Roseiflexus sp. RS-1: one gene and its partner. The protein of the gene in region 2 interacts with the protein of the main gene of each other region in a pairwise test. Links are inferred from orthologs where the notes say so. Each region holds a gene or a part of one and is shown on either strand. Other genes may lie near its edges. The genes, in order: dprA and recA.

The links.
Region 1: the proteins of recA (region 2) and dprA interact in binary tests that used the Bacillus subtilis proteins (3 or more experiments, as listed by UniProt). The link is inferred for Roseiflexus sp. RS-1 from one-to-one orthologs.

The regions. Positions count from the first base shown.
Region 1 is NC_009523.1:5,745,684-5,755,291, reverse strand. What follows is about bases 3,554-6,524. They hold dprA (DNA-processing protein DprA), read right to left. Parts: upstream 5,595-6,524; coding sequence 4,512-5,594; downstream 3,554-4,511. Other genes in these bases: ROSERS_RS23575 (IS110-like element ISRfsp2 family transposase), read right to left, coding at 5,698-6,524; ROSERS_RS23585 (CAP domain-containing protein), read right to left, coding at 3,726-4,367. In the rest of the region: ROSERS_RS23605 (ABC transporter permease), read right to left, coding at 1-854; ROSERS_RS25495 (pseudouridine synthase), read left to right, coding at 1,442-3,316; more of ROSERS_RS23575, read right to left, coding at 6,525-6,660; ROSERS_RS23570 (fused MFS/spermidine synthase), read right to left, coding at 6,818-7,669; ROSERS_RS23565 (ABC1 kinase family protein), read right to left, coding at 7,737-9,383. UniProt on the Bacillus subtilis protein: Protein that helps load RecA onto ssDNA during transformation. Binds cooperatively to circular ssDNA, is able to bridge different segments of DNA. Favors the loading of RecA onto SsbA- or SsbB-coated ssDNA and formation of RecA-DNA filaments.
Region 2 is NC_009523.1:3,912,446-3,921,958, forward strand. Bases 4,088-6,963 are described here. They hold recA (recombinase RecA), read right to left. Parts: upstream 6,119-6,963; coding sequence 5,057-6,118; downstream 4,088-5,056. Other genes in these bases: ROSERS_RS16030 (MBL fold metallo-hydrolase), read right to left, coding at 4,088-4,351; ROSERS_RS16035 (regulatory protein RecX), read right to left, coding at 4,361-5,050; ROSERS_RS16045 (sortase), read right to left, coding at 6,332-6,963. Also shown: ROSERS_RS16020 (sigma-70 family RNA polymerase sigma factor), read left to right, coding at 1-808; ROSERS_RS16025 (CTP synthase), read right to left, coding at 1,777-3,450; more of ROSERS_RS16030, read right to left, coding at 3,689-4,087; more of ROSERS_RS16045, read right to left, coding at 6,964-7,234; ROSERS_RS16050 (glycosyltransferase family 4 protein), read right to left, coding at 7,531-8,631; ROSERS_RS16055 (glycosyltransferase family 4 protein), read right to left, coding at 8,636-9,513. UniProt on the Bacillus subtilis protein: Multifunctional protein involved in homologous recombination, DNA repair and competence.

The DNA of each region.
Region 1 (9,608 bases), 1.8 Mb from region 2 along the record:
GGATTATCGCTTTCAACCATTTCGAGTTTGAACCGATCCGCCCAGACCAGCAGCGGACGCCAGATGAGTTGATCGAGCAGGACAATAACGACGATCAGGGTCGCAATGCCGTAGCCAATGGCTGGCAGGTTCTCTGCATTTGCCGCTGTTTGCAGGTACGCCCCCAGCCCCGGCAGGCGAAAATCACGTGCACCGAGGGTAAAAATCTCGGCTGCCATCAGGAAGAACCATCCGCCAGCCCAACTCATCATACTGTTCCAGATCAGGGCAAGCGCACCAAACGGCAGTTCCAGCGTTGTCAGGCGGCGCCAGCGGGTGAAACGAAAAATACTGCTTGCTTCGCGCAGTTCGCGCGGTACGGTGGTAAGCGACTGATACCATGCGAAGGTCATGTTCCAGACCTGACTGGTGAAGATCAGCACAATCGAGGCGAGTTCGACGGCGATGCCTTCCGGCAGGATAGCGGTAAAACTCAGGAGCACGACCGGCAGGAACGAAAGGATCGGCACACTCTGCAACACATCGAGCAACGGCATCAGCACCCGCTCGGCGCGCGGATTGTAGGCGGCGACGTAGCCGTAGATCAGGGTGAAGCCAAGTGATAGCGCATACGCAGCAGCCATTCGACCCACCGAATGGAATGCGTAGAATGGCAGCGCTGTAATCGACAGACTTATCTCCGGTCCACGCACCTCTGCCGGCGCTGCTTCCGCCAGCCAGATGCCGAGCGCCAGCAACCCGACGATGATCAGCACGATGATGCTATCCGCAGCGGTAATGGTCTTTGAAGAAATAATCCGGTATAGCCCGCGCAGGCGGGCTTTGCCCTGGTTAGCCGAGGGCTTCAGCCCCACGGCTAGCGCAGTATAGCGGATTTAATTTTCAATCTCCATAACCGCGGCCGATCAGGCGGAGTCGGTGTAAAAACGCGACGGGTCGTCGTTGCCATACAGGCTCCAACAAGCAGGGGCAGTGAAAGACACTCGATCGCCGTGCAGCGTTGCAAGGAAAACCGGCGGCATACGGCGCCGCCAGCGCAGCGCGCCAATTGTACCACCAATGTGGCATATCCGTGGGCAAAGCGGGCGGGACTCCTCTGCGTTGTGCAGCAATACGTGCATGCTGAATCTATGGTATAATAGAGCGAGTCCACACTTCATTACTCCTCGTTGGGATGAAGGAGCGAGACCTGCCAGTCGTCCCCCGGCGCGGAGCCGCAGGGAAACCAGCAACACCACAGAGCGTGCGCGTCCGTTTACAGGCAGACAGTGTGATGGCTTGAAATGTGAGCCTTTTGAGATCTTCCGGCGCTTCCTCCCGACACCCCATCGTGCCGGAATACGGAAAGCGAAAGCCCGCATATTGAAAGAGCAGGGCGCAGAGAAACCGGCGAACGCCGGAATGTCGTGACAGCCCGCATATTGAGGAGACAGGTTCAACATTGAGTGCAGAACGATTACAGAAGGTGCTGGCAAGCGCCGGCATTGCGTCGCGGCGTGATTGCGAAGAGTATATCGCCGCAGGGCGTGTCATGGTCAACGGGAAGGTGGTTCGCATTCCTGGTACGCGCGTTGACCCGGAACACGATGAGATACTGGTCGATGGCAGACCGATTGGGAAAATTCATCACCGCACCTATGTGATGCTCCACAAACCTGCTGGCGTGGTCTCCACAACCGACGATCCGCAGGGTCGTCCAACTGTCATCGATCTGGTCAATCTGGAACAACGATTGTTTCCGGTAGGTCGGCTGGATTATGACTCGGAAGGGTTGCTCCTGTTGACCGATGATGGTGAACTGACCCAGAAATTGACCCATCCGAGTTACCAGGTCGAAAAAGAGTACCGTGTGCTCTTGAACGAGGCGCCTTCACCGGCTGCGCTGCGTGCCTGGCGCACCGGTGTCGAACTTGACGGGGTGAAAACTGCGCCTGCGTGGGTCGAGCTGATCGAACGCACGCCCGATGGCGCCTGGGTGCGCGTCATCCTGCACGAGGGGCGCAAGCGCCAGATTCGTGAAGTGGCGCGCGTTTTGGGGTATGAGGTGCGGCGGTTGATCCGTGTACGCGAAGGTCCGCTGACATTGGGCGACCTTCCGAGCGGTACATGGCGTTTTCTTACTGATGAAGAGGTTGATATGTTGCGAGAACACGCCGAACGAAACGCGGCGGTCGCCGAAGCGGAACAGCCGCGTCGGCGTGAACAGGGTGAGACGCAGGTCTCTGGCGGGCGCCGGTTGCGACGCATTACTCCGTCGGCGCGATTGTTGCAGAAGGGCGATCAGGTGACGGACACGACTCTCCCTGATCTCGATGAGGCGGTTGAAAGCGTTCAGCCGCCGCCGGTCGTCGATGAGAGGCGCAGTTCACGGGATAACGAGCGAATCCGCCATGATGAACGTCCGCCACGCGATGTTCGCCATTCCGGGCGGGATGGGTATGGCCGTGAGCAGCGCGACAGGCGCGGTTCAGGCGATGGACGTGGCGATCGGCGGGACGAGCGGGGCGGCGGGTACCGGGAGCGGCGCGATGAGCGGGGCGGCGGATACCGGGAGCGGCGGGAGGAGCGGGGGACGAGTGGACCGCGCGACTTCCGGCGGGATGAGCGGGGCGGCGGGTACCGGGAGCGGCGGGAGGAGCGAGGGGGGAATGGACCGCGCGACTTCCGGCGGGATGAGCGGGGCGGCGGGTACCGGGAGCGGCGGGAGGAGCGAGGGGGGAATGGACCGCGCGACTTCCGGCGGGATGAGCGGGGCGGCGGGTACCGGGAGCGGCGGGAGGAGCGAGGGGGGAATGGACCACGCGACTTCCGGCGGGACGAGCGAAGCGGCGGGTACCGGGAGCGGCGGGAAGAGCGGGGGGCGAATGGACCGCGTGACTTCCGGCGGGATGAGCGAGGCGGCGGGTACCGGGAGCGGCGGGAAGAGCGGGGGGCGAATGGACCGCGTGACTTCCGACGGGACGAGCGAAGCGGCGGGTACCGGGAGCGGCGGGAGGAGCGGGGGGCGAATGGACCGCGTGACTTCCGGCGGGACGAGCGAGGCGGCGGGTACCGGGAGCGGCGGGAAGAGCGGGGGGCGAATGGACCGCGTGATTTCCGACGGAATGAGCGGGGCGGCGGGTACCGGGAGCGGCGGGAAGAGCGGGGGGCGAATGGACCGCGTGATTTCCGACGGGATGAGCGGGGCGGCGGGTACCGGGAGCGGCGAGACGAGCGGAGCGGGTATCGTGGAGAACGACGCAATGATCGCGGCTCGCGGGGGTTTTCGGGCAATGATCGCCCTGCGCCACGTTCTCTCGAGGAAGAAGAGGAGTAAGCGCGACGCCTCGCGCTGAAATGGCGCAGCTGGCTGAATAAAAAGCGCCGGGTGCGGCATTGCCGCACCCGGTTTGCTATGCGGGCGCGACGTCCTTGAACCCCAGATAGGGGGCATCGGCATGCGGGCGCGACGCCCGCGCTCTCAGGAAGTAGGGGGCATCGGCAAGCGGGCACGATGCCCGCGCTCTCAGGAGGTGACTCACAGGGGTGGGTTTTTTGGAAGCCCCTGCGTGTTATCTTCCGTTCCAGGCATCAGGACGTCCAGAATCCCCCTTCTCCCCTTGTGGGAGAAGGGGGCAGGGGGATGAGGGGCACAAGCGCACGGGAATGCAGAAAATCACTCATCTCTCCCAAGAAATCCACCCTTGAGGTTGAACTACACGTCCACCTGCGCCATCGTGGACGTGCTAGCGTGGAGTTGCGAATACCTGCGTCCAGTATCTTCCATACGATCCGCCATCGGCATAGGCGACCCCAATTTCGCGCAGATCACAGTTCAGCATATTTTGTCGATGTCCGGGGCTGCTATACCATCCCTGCACCACATCCCCGGCAGTGCGGTAACCGGCGGCGATGTTCTCAGCCGCACTCCGGTAGGAATACCCGGTTCGCCTGATTCGATCCCAGGGTGTGGAACCGTCTGAGCCGGTGTGGCTGAAGAAGTTGTTCTGCGCCATATCCTGGCTGTGAGCTGCCGCTGCCGCAGTGAGTTGCGGCGACACTGCGAGCGGCGCGCATCCTGCTGCAACACGGTACGCATTGGTGAGATCGACCACCTGCTGCGCCAGCGGCGGCAGAACGCTCGAGTTGCTGCTATCCGTTGTCCCTGGTTTGAGCACGAGCGGCAGATACGCTGTGTGGCTCGCCATGGGCGCATTGCTCGTCTCTGAGTGGATGGAGCTCAGCGTATCATCAGTTGTGGCCGGTTCACCAATGCTGGAGGGGAAATCGGTCGTCGTCTGGGCGAAGAGCGTCGGCGTTGTCAGCGCCAGCACAGCGATAAGCAGCAGAAGGGTAATACGAAGAGCGTAGGGTAAAGAACAATGCATGGAAGCGCTCCCTGAGACGTCCTGGTACAATGCACGTGTTGCACCTCTTTACCTGAATTTTACGGTATGCTTCTTCTCCTGCAAATAGCCCGATAGTCCCCGCTGCCCATAGCTCCTGGTACGCCGGTTGGATAGGTCTGCTGGTTAATGCGCCAGAACGTAGCACATTGGTGCACATTGACGCACAAAGCCCTTGAGTTCGAGCACCGTCAGTGTTGCAGACACTTCGTGGACTGGCATGGATGTGCGTCGTTGCAGATCATCAATATGGAGCGGCTCGTACCCGACCAGCGCCAGCACTGCCGCCTCGACGGGATCGTCGGGCAGAGCGGCACGCACCTCTTGCTGGCTCGCCGCCGTGCTCATGTCGAGCGCTTCGAGAATATCCCCGGCGCACGTCACCAGCCCTGCGCCGTTGCGGATGAGGCGATTGGTTCCTTCAGATCGCGGGCTGAAGATCGGTCCGGGCACGGCGAAGACATCGCGCCCCTGTTCGAGTGCATAATCGACGGTGATCAGCGCACCGCTTTTGACACCGGCTTCCACCACCAGCACGCCGCGCGCCAGTCCGCTGATCAGGCGGTTGCGCACCGGGAACAGTTGGGGTGTCGGTCGTGTGCCGGGCGGGAACTCTGAGATCAGTGCGCCGTGGTCGGTAATACGGCGCGCCAGGGTGTCGTGCCGTTCGGGGTAGACCAGATCGATGCCGCATGGCAGTACCGCCAGCGTTCGACCGCCAGCGTCGAGCGCCGTCGTGTGGGCGATGCTGTCGATGCCCAACGCCAGACCGCTGATGATTGTCACGCCGGCTTCAACCAGTCCGGTCGTCAGGCGGCGGGTCGCCTCGCGCCCGTATGCCGTCGGCTGGCGGGTGCCCACCACGGCGACGCTCCAGGAATCGACGTCGGAGAGAGCGCCACGCACGTAGAGCAACGGCGGCGGGGACGGGACATGGCGCAGCGCGGCGGGGTACGCGGGACTCTCACGATCAATGAGAGCAACTCCGGCGCGCTGGAGACGTTCCATTTCCCGGTCGAGGTCGAGGGTGCGCCGGGTTTCGATCAGCGCCTCGATCAGTTTGGATTCCAACCCAATCGCCATCAGTTCGGTAGCAGAGGCATGCCAGGCTGCTTCGATCGAGCCGCACTGTTCGATCAGGCGATCCAGTCGCACCGGACCAATGCCATTCACGTAGTTGAAACCGAGATAGTAGCGCGTGTTGTCCATGACGCCCCCGATGTTTCTGCAAACGCAACCGATGGCAGCGCTCGCCTGCCGACCGTGTGTAGTATATCGCTTCGACATTACCACAGAGTAACTGTGTTGCTTGTCAAGGGGCGCTCGTATGCACAGCCGGATCCCAGGGCTTTTGCTGACGCAATATTGCGCCGAGAATAGTCAGCAGCTTGCGCATCGCAGCGACGATGGCGACCTTGCGCGGCTTGCCAGCTTGACACAGGCGCTGATCGAAGGCGCGCCTGACCAGACGGCGCCGCGTGGCCGCCAGGGTCGCCATGTACAACACGCTGCGCACATCCCTCCTGCCGCCGGAGATATGCCGGGGTTTGTGCTGTGCGCCGCTCTGATTGGCATACGGCGCAACGCCCACAAAGGCCGCCGCTTCCGTGCGCTTGATGGTCCCCAGTTCGGGCAGGCGGAGCAGCAGGTTCAGTGCGGTGATCGCGCCGATGCCGGGCACGCTTTCGCGCAGCTCCCGTTTCCGGCGCACCTCGTCGGTGCGCTCCGCCTCGTTGTCGCGTTCCTGCTCAAGCGCACGGATCTCCTGATCCAGCCAATCAATATGCTGCTGGATGCCCGGGCGGAGGTTCGGCGCGGCAGCCGTCAACCGATTGATCTCAGCCGTCCGCATCTGAATCACCTGCTCCCGCCGGACCAGCAGGTCGCGCAAGGATGCGCGCTGCTCGTCCGTCGCTTGGTGGTGCGGCGGGCGCACCCGTTCGGCAAAGCGGGCGAGCAACCGGGCATCCAGGCGGTCGGTCTTCGCCTGGCGTCCTTCCGCGTGCGCCAGGGCGCGCACGCGGCGTGGCTGCACCCGCGCCGTCGGCAAGCCAGCCTGGAGCAGTTGGGCGAACACCATGCGCTCCAGCCCGCCGGTCGCCTCCAGCACAATCAGGGTCGGCTGCAGGCGCTGGAGTCGCGTGACCAGGAGCTGGACACCTTCGTCGGTAGACGGTATCGTCTCGCGTGGCGCGTGCGGGTCGGCGCCAAACGCCACATCCAGCGTCTGTTTGGAGACATCAATGCCGATAAAGAGCGACTCACGGGAAGCCATACACAGAACCTCCTGAGGAAAACGGCGCCAGCCTTGCTAGCATATGCGGGTTTGAGGGCCCAGATAACTGTTCGGCTTGGTCGCGTTGAAGGACACGGCTACCCAACACTCCGCGGCGATCTCGTGAACCTGGCGCAGAACGGTATACCGTGTCCCGTTAGATTATACTATCGCGCAGAGGGCGCAGGGTTGCGGCAATGTCGGTCAGATCGGCGTCGAAGCCATACCGTAACGCCAGGTCGTGCGCGCGCTCCCTGAGGGTTGTTACCGGCGCTGGCATACGACCGGCGCCGAACAGCACCAGCGAATGGCGCAGCGGCGCTGCCAGTGTTGTGCGGAAGGACGTGCGGAACACGTGCGCTTTCGCAGCAAAGCGTGGGTCGCTGCGGAGCAGATTGATACCGATAACGCCGCCGGGCAGCAGGCGCTTCTGACAGAGGGCATAGAACTCAGCCGTTGCCAGGTGATCCAGATGGTCGCGCGCATCGCTGAATGCATCCATGAAGATGATGTCGTAGCGGTGCGGCGATTGCCGGAGGTACTCCTGTGCATCGGCGATGTGGAGACGCTGCCGCTCATCGAAGGTCACTCCGAAGTACGTGGCGGCAACCATCTCAAACGCCGGATCGATATCGACATTATCGATAATGACGTTGGGGAGATGCGCGTGGAGCGCCAGTGAGATGCGCCCTCCGCCGAAACCCAGCATGCACACACGGCGCGGTGATGGACGCCAGAGGAGGGTGAGCAGAAGTGCGCGATTGTACGGCGCAAGGAGGTGGAGCGGACGCTCAATGTCGATCCGCGACATCGGTCCATCGAGCGCGCCGCTCGCCGGGTTCAGAAAGAAGAGGCTGATAAAGGTCCCTTCCTTAATGACCCACAGACGCACCTGCGGCAACGAGCGATCGCAAAGAACGCCGTCAGGGAGTGCGCGAAGCCGATCCAGGCGTTCGGCGAGCGCAGCAGTGTACGATGCCAGGCGAGATTGTGCGCTTTCCAAAGCCATGGATGATCCTCCGCGAGACACCCGCTCTGCACACGCGCAGTCGTCAGGACGCGGATACAGACCGTGCTCACCGCTCGCTGCGGGGCCAGATCGTCCACAACGTAGCGCCAGCAGCCGCAACCCACGACCAGAACGCCTCGTCGGCAAAGCCGTTGATCCGCAGCAAGACGCCGCCGATGAACAGCGCCGCTGCGATGATGCCGCCGGAGAGTCGATTGGTCGCCCGCTCGACGCGCTTCATACCGCGTTCGAGACGCGACAGATCGACACGCATTTGCAGTTCACCGCGGTTGGCCGCCTTGTAGTACGCATCCATCTGACGCGGCAGTGTCGCTGCAACCTGGCTGAGCGCTGTCACTTCGCGCCGGATCTCCTCCAGCCAATCGCCATTTTTTCGTTCACGATCAAGCATTGCCTGTGCGAATGGTTGCGTCTCCTCGAACAGGTTAATATCGGGATGTAGCCCGGTCACGATCCCGCTCACCAGACTGATCGCCCGTCCCAGGTAGATCAGGTCTTGTGGTATCTGAAAAGGCAGATCACGCACGAGATGCTCGGTTTCATCGAACAATTTTTCAACGTCGATGTTTGTCAGTTCTCGCTGCGTGCGCGCATAGGTATGACGCAGCACAATCTGCAACGCCTGCACGATCGGGCGTCGGTCGGCGCCCGGCAGGATCATTCCCAGACGGTCGAGAGCGTCGACGATCCGCTCTGGATCGTTGGTCGCCAGTCCAATCACACCGCTCCGCATGATTTCCATGGTCGTCGGCGGCAGATAACCGACCATGCCGCAGTCGAGCAGGATGAGGGTGAAGGGTGCGCCCGGTTTGACGCCATTGGTCTGAGGCGGCGGCGGACCTTCGACGCGCACGAAGATATTACCGGGGTGGGGATCGGCATGGAAGAAGCCATCGAGGAAGAATTGTTTCAGGTAAGCGCGATTGAGCCGGGTTGCGACTTCGGTGCGATCCACGCCGGCGCGCTCGAGCGCAGCGTAATCGCTAATTTTGATGCCGCTGATCCGTTCCATGATCAGCACGCGCCGGGTTGAGAGTTCGGGGTACGGTTTGGGAAAGTAAACCCCTGGCGTATCGGCGAAATTGATCCGAAACCGCAGCGCGTGCTGCGCCTCGCGCTCATAGTCGAGTTCCTCGCGCAGCACACGCGCGAATTCTTCGAATAACAGTTCCAGGTCTGCCCGCCGCCGGATCAACGGGTAGTTCTTGACGATGCGCACCGCCCACAGTACGGCGCTCAGGTCGATCTCGACAATCTCATCGATGCGTGGGCGCTGAATCTTGACGGCAACCGATCGCCCATCGCAGAGTTCACCGTAGTAGACCTGACCGAGCGATGCTGCCGCTACAGGGGTTGGATCGAAACGGGCAAAGATGTCCGCCAGCGGTCTACGGAGTTCGGTGATGAGGGTTTGCAGCACATACGGAAGCGGCGCTGGCGGCACCTCATCCTGCAGGCCGGCCAGTTCATCGGTGATGACTGCAGGGAGGACATCGGCGCGCGCGCTGAGGAACTGACCGAGTTTGATCAGCACGCCTCCCATTCGCACTGCCAGGCGGCGGAAATCGCGTGCGATGCGCTGGTAGCGCCTGATTCCGGTGCGCTGCGCGTACCAGCGCGTCAGCCGGTAGCGGTTGAACAGAATGTCGAAAATGAAGACATGAACGATAACGCGGAAAAAGAACCAGGACACACGAAGAAACCGCCGCCGCCTGGGTACGGGAAAAGGGCGAAGATCGGGCGGCAGCGGCGGAAGGGCAGATATGGCGCCGGTGCTGGAACCGGTCGTTGTCGGCTTTGTGACCGTTTGCACATGTCGTATTATAGCATCACAGAAACCCTCAGCAACGCAGCACGTCTGCGCGAACCAGATACTCATCTCGCACAGCCTCAGGGATCCAGATAGCGCCGTAGAGCT
Region 2 (9,513 bases):
CGCTGCCGCCGCGCGGCGGCTGGCGTCGGCAGAGGATCTCAGCCCGCAGCTGCGTCAGGCGCTGCTCGATGATGTCGCTGCCGGGCAGGAAGCGCGCCGACATTTGATCCAGGCGAACCTGCGTCTGGTGGTGAGCATTGCCAAAAAGTATGTCGGGCGCGGTCTCTCGCTGCTCGACCTGATCCAGGAAGGCAACATCGGTCTGATGCGCGCCGTTGAGAAGTTCGACCACCGCAAAGGCAACCGCTTCTCAACGTATGCGACCTGGTGGATCCGTCAGGCGGTGACACGCGCTATCGCCGAGCAGGGGCGCACCATTCGCCTGCCGGTGCATATGAGCGAGTCGGTCGGTCAGGTGAAGCGCGCCGCCGACCGCCTGGCGCAGGTGCTGGAGCGGCAGCCGACGCCGGAAGAGATTGCGACGGCGCTCGGTCAGCCGACTGAGCGTATCGAGCGGGTGCTCGAGGCGTCGCGTCGTCCGGTGTCGCTGGAAATGCCGGTCGGCGAGGATGGGGAGCATACGCTCGGTGATTTCTTGCAGGATAGCGATCTGCCGACGCCGGTCGAAGCAGCGTCGCACCAGTTGCTCCGGCGTGATCTTGCCGCAGCGCTCGACCGCCTGAATGAGCGCGAGCGACGGATCATTGATCTGCGCTACGGTCTGGTGGACGGGCAGCGCCGCACGCTCGAAGAGGTCGGGCGGGTGCTGGGGATGACCCGCGAGCGCGCGCGCCAGATCGAGGCGGAGGCGTTGCGTCGCCTGCGCGCTCCTGACGTCGGTCTCCATCTGCGCGATTACCTGGAGTAGCAGGCGACTCCAGGCGCCCCGGCACAACACGGTTGCGCCCCGGAACATGTTCTGTTGTAGACGGTGACAGGCATGTTCCGGGGCGCATGCGTTTGCACATGATATCAATCCTCCTGATAGGATGACGTCGCCGCACAAACGCACCGCCGAGACGCCGGGGGGGCAGAGAACCCAAAAACGAACCATGATGGATGCCTGGCAAAGCATGCGTGTGCGTGACGCAATATGGAACCTGCCTTTGCGAACGCTGCGTCTCCACAGTGAAATAGCCTTTTCGCAGCGGACTCACAGAACACATTCCTGCTGGGGCAACCCACAATCGTTCAGGGATATTCCTGGTACGCGGACGTTTCGCCCGCATATACAGCAGTTCTCATTGAGGTTGAACCTCCTCGAACGACCGCAGTTACTATCGTGCCCCCATGCGGCGACCGACATGCATGTCGGTCGGTGAGAGAAGACATCCGACATCGTCCATCGTCAGGCGAGACTCCGCTCGTGAGGGCTAAAGTGCGGGCTAATGAAGATTGAGAAATAAATCCGGTATGCGCCTCTTGCCGTGGGGCTGAAGCCCTCGGCTATGGAATGCGAAGCCCGCCTGCGCGGGCTGTAGCGGAATAATTACTCAAAGACCACAAGCCCTCCCTGAGTGCGCAGAAGCCCCTGCGGGGCTGGCGTGTCTGTTATCCCTGCCATATTGCCGGAGAGACCTGGGTTGATTCAGCCCGCAGGGTTTACCCGACCTCAGGCAAGGCTTATAGAGATTGAGAATGTATAGCAGTTCTCACAAAGGTTGAACCTGATGAACAGGGTTGAATACTCCTGGAAATGGCGCGCCCCACGCGGTGACCGAAATACATTTATGCGGCTCATGCTCCGTCACAGCGCCCTTCTGCTCCAGCCGTCTCTCGCCTCTCGCCTATCGCCTATCAGCTATCGCCTCTCGCCTCTCGCCTATCAGCTATCGCCTATCGGCTATGCGGCTCATGCTCCGTCACAGCGCCGTTCTGCTCCAGCGGAAGCGGTCGCTGATCCCCCTCGCGGAAGGTCTTCGCCGCAGCTGCGACGAAGTCGCGGAATAGCGGATGCGGGCGATCAGGACGCGACTGAAACTCTGGATGGAACTGTGTACCGACATACCATGGATGGTTGCGCAGTTCGATGATTTCGACCAACCGACCGTCGGGTGACTGTCCACTGACGATCATTCCGGCTGACTCGAAGAGACGACGGTATTTGTTGTTGAACTCGAAGCGATGGCGGTGACGCTCGACGACGACATCGACGCCGTAGGCGGCATAGGCGCGCGTCCCCGGAGTCAGTTTACACGGATACCCGCCAAGGCGCATTGTGCCGCCCTTGTCGGTAATGTCGAGTTGATCGGGCATAAAGTCGATCACCGGATGCGGTGTATGGAGATCGAACTCGGTGCTGTTGGCGCGGCTTTCTGGTCCCATAATATGCCGTGCGAACGAGATCGTGGCCACCTGCATCCCCAGACACAGCCCCAGGTATGGCACATTATTGACGCGTGCATATTCCGCAGCGGCAATCTTGCCTTCGATGCCGCGGTCGCCAAAGCCGCCGGGCACAACAATGCCATAAACATCGTGAAGCAGCGGCTCGCACCCCTCCTCTTCGATCTGTTCGGATGAAATCCAGCGGATATCGACATCGACCCCCTGATGTAACCCGGCATGTCGTAGCGCCTCGACGACGCTGATGTAGGCATCATGGAGCTCGACATATTTCCCGACCAACGCGATCGCAAGTTTGCGCTTGGGCGCCTTGATGCGCGCCACGAGATCGCGCCAGTCGTCGAGATCGGGTCGGGACGCGCTCAATCCCAGGCGCTGCGTCAGATAGGCGCCAAGACCGGCTTCTTCCAGCACCAGCGGCACTTCGTAGATCGAATCGACCGTGTGCAGCGGCACGACTGCCTCAACATCAACATCGGCGAAGAGAGCGATCTTGTCGCGGATCTCGTCGGTGATCGGATAATCGGAACGGCACACGATGACGTCCGCCGTAATACCGACGCGCCGCAGTTCCATCACAGAGTGCTGGGTGGGTTTGGTCTTCACTTCGCCGGTAGCGCCAATATGCGGCAGCAGGGTCACATGGATATACAACACGTTGTCGCGCCCGACATCCTTGCGCATCTGCCGAATGGCCTCCAGAAACGGCAGCCCTTCGATATCGCCGACAGTTCCGCCGATCTCGACGATCACCACATCCGCCCCGGTTTGACGGGCAACGGCGGCGATCCGTGACTTGATCTCATTGGTGATATGTGGAATGACCTGAATCGTGCCGCCAAGGTAATCGCCACGGCGCTCTTTTTGAATGACCGCCGAGTAGATCTGTCCAGTCGTGACATTGCTGAGGCGGGTCAGATTCACGTCGATGAACCGCTCATAGTGCCCCAGGTCCAGATCGGTCTCGGCGCCATCTTCGGTGACGAAGACCTCGCCGTGCTGGTAGGGCGACATGGTACCGGGATCGACGTTGATATAGGGATCGAGTTTCTGGACCGAGACACGCACCCCTCGCGCCTTGAGCAGGCGTCCAATCGACGCAACTGTAATGCCTTTGCCGACTGAAGACGCAACTCCGCCGGTCACAAAAATGTACTTTGCCATTGAAGGTCCTGCTCCTGCTCGTTCATTCTATCTTCATCCATATGATGAACAACGAAACCAATGCAAAATAGTTTGAGGGGAAGGCAGTGACGCCTTCCCCTCAAGAGACTCCGACCTGACGGGCGCCATGAGCGCCGTTGAGAACGACGTGTCTGTCTGCGCGTTACCCGCGTATAGACGGCAAACCGGGATATTTTGACCATACTCCGCGCATGATAGCACGATCTCAGCAGTCGCCTCAAGAAACAGATCGCATGACGATGATGCGTGTTTGCTCGCCGTCTTCGGGAAGATTGCTCGCGTTGAGTGACAACCGTTCTTCAGGAGTATAGTCCTTAATGCCCAGTTCATGAAGGAATCGGTCGAGCGGCGCCAGGTTCATGCCGACCAATCCCTCCACTGCGTAGTGCATCGGGATCACAATATGCGGTTCAATCTGACTGATCACCGACGCCGCCTCTGCCGGACCGATGGTTTCACCACCGCCGACCGGCACGAAGAGCACATCGACACTGCCGATTTCTTCGAGTTGTTGCGCCGTCAGTTCATGCGCCAGGTCGCCGAGGTGGCAGAAAACGATATCATCGAGATGGATGACGTAGACGGTGTTCCGCCCCAGTTCGGCGCCTCTATTCTTGTCGTGGAACGTGCGCACACCGGTGATCAGCACTCCGCCGACCTCATACTCGCCAGGACCATCGATCACCATCACCCGGTCGCGCGCCGGTCGCACAGCGGCAACGTTGTTGTGGTCGGGATGGTGGTGGCTGACCGTCACGATATGCGCCGTCGGTCGACCGAGGTCAAGCCCGATAGAACGGTCATACGGATCGGTAATGACGATGCCGTCGCGCCCGCGCAGGCGGAAGCATGCATGCCCCAGATATTGAATATCTGCCATGATAGTCGATCACCCTTCGTCTTGTTCAACGTCCACGCCTGTGTCTGCATCGTTCAGACTGCCGCGTTCGCACCAGAGGCGTTCGACGATTGGAAGGACCGTTTCGGCGCTGAAGCCGCGGCGTTGCAGATAGCCGCCGAGCCGACGGACGAACGTCTGATAATCGGCGACGGTTGCATAGCGCCGCATGGCAGCGCGCGCAAGCATTTCAGCGCGCCCGGTCTCGTCGTCGGTCAGGGATGCATCGAGGGCAACGGCAACCAGTTCAGCGTCCACACCCTTGCGTCGCAACTCATCGGCGAGGGCGTGACGCCCGCGTGGACGGCATGTTTGCCGATTTTCAATCCAGAACCGCGCAAATGCCGCATCATCGAGCAACCCGCTCGCCTGCAACCGTTCAATCGCTGCGTTGACCGTCTCAGGGGCAAAGCCTTTGCGTTGCAGGCGGTCACGCACTTCGGCAATCGAGCGAGGGCGGGACTCAATCGCGCGCAGGGCGGTCTGCACAGCGCGCTCGATGCACTCCGCTGCCTCAATACGGGCATATGCCGCAGCATCGAGGTGCATACCGACATACAATCGCTCGCGCGCAATCGTCGTCAGGCTGACGCCAAGAGCGAAGGCGTGGTCAATATACAGATTGACGCGCTGCGCATCATGTTCCTGGGCGCGCAGCGCGGTGATGATTCCTTCCGGCATGGAAGGCTATTCCTCGAACAGTCCTGCGTCTTCTACGGCATCGTCTTCTTTGGGCGATACAATCGAGATCGGCGCCGCCATTGCGTGAGCGCGGATCAGGCGCTCAATTTCATCTGCCAGCGCCGGGTTTTCGTTCAGGAACTGCTTGGCATTTTCGCGCCCCTGACCCAGGCGATCGTCGCCGAGATAGAACCAGGCGCCGCTCTTGCGAATGATGTCGAGTTCGACGCCGACATCAAGGATATTGCCAGCGCGCGAGATGCCCTCGTTGTGCATAATATCGAACTCCGCCTGGCGGAAGGGCGGCGCGACCTTGTTCTTGACCACCTTCACCCGCGTGCGACTGCCGATCGTCTCCTGACCGTTCTTGAGCGTCTCAATGCGGCGGATGTCCATCCGCACCGATGCGTAGAACTTCAGCGCCTGACCGCCGGTGGTAGTCTCCGGCGAGCCGAACATCACGCCGATCTTCAGGCGGAGCTGGTTGAGAAAAATGACAACCGCGCGTGATTTGCTGATGGCGCCGGAAAGTTTGCGCAGCGCCTGGCTCATTAACCGCGCCTGCAGACCGGGGAGCGAGTCGCCCATGTCGCCTTCGATCTCAGCGCGCGGCACCAGCGCAGCAACCGAGTCGACCACTACGACATCGACCGCATTCGAGCGCACCAGCGCTTCGCAGATCTCAAGCGCCTGCTCACCGTAATCGGGTTGCGAGACCAGCAGATTGTTGACATCAACGCCGCATCGTGCTGCATAGACCGGATCGAACGCATGCTCGGCGTCGATGAAGGCGGCGATGCCGCCCATCTTCTGCGCCTCAGCGATGATATGCTGCGCCAGGGTCGTTTTACCGCTGGACTCCGGACCGTAGATTTCGACAACCCGACCCCGTGGCACGCCGCCGACGCCCAGCGCAATGTCGAGCGCAATCGACCCGGTGGGGATGACTTCGATCGCCAGTTTGGAACTGACTTCCCCCATCCGCATGATCGAGCCCTTGCCGTATTTGCGGTCGATCTGGCTCATGGCTGCTGCCAGAGCCTTTTCCTTTTCCGGGGAGAGGGCCATGATCTGCGCTCCTCCATTTGATGTGCTCACTCGTGCTTCTCCTTATGACTCTACCTGATCGCGCCTGCGCTGTCAAAGCGGCGCCACAGACGATGCGTGCATTATAGCACGAAGGTTCTTTTCGCACAAGTGGGCTATTTGGTTCGCCTGATCGGGTACCAGCGTCTCATGGCGCAGGCGATTCTGTGCGCGTATCGGCGGCGTCGCCGCATATCAGCGCACATTCCAGCCTTCGGTATTGGTGAGCGACTCATCGTTTCCTGCGCCATACGGGGTTGCGCGCACGATGATGCGATACTTGAATTTTTCCGGTCCGCGGTCGGGCCAGCAGGTGATCAGCGTGACCATCTCTTCGCTGGTCGGCGCGATGTAGAGGGCGTTCATCGCCTGCTGTTCGGGTGATACGCCTTCCTCGTGCACCATTACCTGTTCACGCACGACGTAGAGATACTGTTGACCGCCAGCGAACAGGATGATCTGGTCACCCTCTTTGACGTTGATCAGATCTTTGAAGACTTTGCCGTAGCCGCCAACATGACCGGCAAGCACGATGTTGCTCCCTTCGCCGGGGTTGGCGGAGCCGCGATGGTGCCCGACAGCATACTCGGCGACCTGCCAGACGGCGACCTGTCGCCCGTTCTGTTCTGCGACTTCCCAGCCGACTTCGACGACTTTTGAGTCGACGTCGATGCTCGGAATGATGATGCGCGAAATCTGGGATGGAACGATAGACCTGACGATGTCCGGCACGTCGCTGATGAGTTGCCCTTCGGCGGTGTTGAGGCGCGGCGCGACGAACGGCAGCGGCGCGACAAATGGCGTCGGCTCGGCGTCGGGGGCGCGCGGTGCGGCGACCGGTGCAGGCGGCGGGGCGTCGGTGTCGCCGCGCGCTGCGTAGCGGTTGTAATCCGCCTGGGCGTAGATGCCGCCAACATACGCCAGCAGGATGGCGCCGATCAGCATAAGCAGGTTGCCAAGCGTCCAGTAGAGTTTTTCGCGAAATGTTGTTGGAGCGCCAGCACGACGCTTCGCACGTCGAAAAGGGTTGAGCAAAATACGCCCGACCTTTGGCGGGTTGTGTGCGCTGGTGACGGCTTCGCGGATGGTGTGCTTCATCGGCATATTGATAATATAAATCAGTATTTGTCTCTTGCCGTCGGGCTGAAGCCCTCGGCTATCCAGGGCGAAGCCCGCCTGCGCGGGCTATGACGGATTATTTCTTCAAAGACCATACGCCCTCGGCTCAACCCCCCGCGTGCGGAGGGCGTGGGGCGAAGCCCGCCTGCGCGGGCTAGAGCGAAATAATTGTTCACAAACCATGACGCTCTTCCCAGGCGAATTCGCCCGCAGCGTTTGCGGCTGGCGTCTTTCTCCTCTTTCCAGTATAACGCACCATTGCCCGGTTGTGGATCTCAATTCAGCATCGAACGGTATGCGTGATGGTACTGTCGGGCGATTGCCGCCTGGGTGAACTGCGCCAGCACGCGCTCCCGTCCGCGTCGCCCAAGGTCGTCGCGCAGCGCCGGATCATCCGCCAGACGCCGCAGCACATCCGCCAGTGCGTCAATTTCCCCTTCCGGGTAGATGATTCCCGCATCACCGATGACATCGGGAATGGCTGCCGATGAAGAGCCGACCACCGGAACGGCGCAACTCATCGCTTCGACCAGGATACGCCCGAACTGTTCTTTCCAGGTGCGCGTGGTGCGCGATGGCAACACCAGCGCGTCGAGTCGCTGCAATTCGTCGGGAACGCGGGTCGATGGGACGGCAGGGTGCAGTTCGACACGCTCGCCGATGCCCAGTGCGGCGATCCGCGCCTCGATTGCCGGGCGCAGTGCGCCATCGCCGATCAACCGCAAGCGCACCGACGGCGCCCGCGCGACGGCTTCCACCAGGTCGATCACCCCTTTTTCCGGCACGAGACGCCCGATGTAGCCGACGACCAGCGTGGCGTTACGGCGGTCGCGCCGCGCAGGCGCGTACAGGTCGGGATCGACGCCGAACTGCGGCAAAATGGTGAGCGGTCCGGTGTAGCCGTGGCGCCGGATGATTGCGGCGGCTTCGGTGCTGCATGCAAAGGCATGCGCTGCGTGGCGAAAGGCATAGCGCTCGAACAGGTTGAAGGGCGGCGGATAGAATCGGTCGATGTTGGCGTAGTTGTAGAAGCAGCAGCGCGCCCCGTGCCGTACTCCCGCCCGCAGCGCCAGAAACGTCGCCAGATTGAACGACTCCTCATCGACGTGCACAATATCGGGGCGCGTCCGGCGCACCAGGCGCTCGAAGGTCGGGTAGAAATGCAGGTGGTGGCGGCCGTTGAACATCATCGGCAGCGTGACCAGTTGATAGCCGGCGGTAAACCGTCGTTCGAGCCGGATAACGCCGACGCGCGGTTCACGCCAGGCGGGCGGCACGGCGACGATCAACTCGACATCGGGCAGGGCAGCCAGTTCTTCGCACTTCTTCTGGTACGCGCCGTTGACCAGCGCTTTGGAGAGCATCAGAATGCGCATCGCGTCAACCGGAACTGTTGCGTGTCGCTGCGTAGATTGCCAGCGTCTCGCGCGCCATACGATCCGGGCTGAACTGCGCCGCGCGCTCCAGTCCGCGTCGGGACAGATCGGCGCGCAGGGCGTCGTCCGCCAGCATGCGCCAGAGTGCAGCGCTCCATCCTGTCACGTCCTCCGCTGGAACACGCAGCGCCGCATCGCCGACAACCTCGGGCAGGCTGGCGGCATCGGCGACGATCACCGGCGTACCGCACGCCATGGCTTCGAGCGGCGGTAAGCCAAACCCTTCGTAGCGCGACGGAAAGGCGAATACCGTTGCTGCGCCATAGAGCAGCGGCGCATCTTCGTAGGGGACATCAATGCGCTTCACAAAAGCGCCGGCTCTGGCGAACATGATGATAGCATCCAGGTCGGGAAACATCCGTGGATCGTTGCCAGCCGCACGTCCGGCAATCACCAGCGTGGCGGGAGGTCCGCCAGCGTATCGCATACGCGCAAATGCCCACACCAGCGTCGCCAGGTTCTTCCGCGCGTCCAGCCCGCCGACATAGTACACGAACGGGGGCGTGACGCTGTAGCGGGCGGCAACTTCCGTTTCGCTCAAGGTACGGTCGCGCGGGCGGAACTGTGCGCCGGCCGCCAGGTGGACGACCGCCACGCGCGCTGCCTGACAGCCGAGGTGACGGATAATATCGCTGGCGCTATGGTGCGAAATCGTGATAATCTGCGTCGCATGCCGCGCGGCGCGCGCGACCAGGCGCATATAGAGACGCACCGCTGCCCGTCCCCGATACTCCGGCAGCAAGAGCGGAATAATGTCCAGGATCGTCACGACGGTCGGCAGCGGCGGGCGCAGCGGCGGCGCAAAGTACGGTACATGCAGCA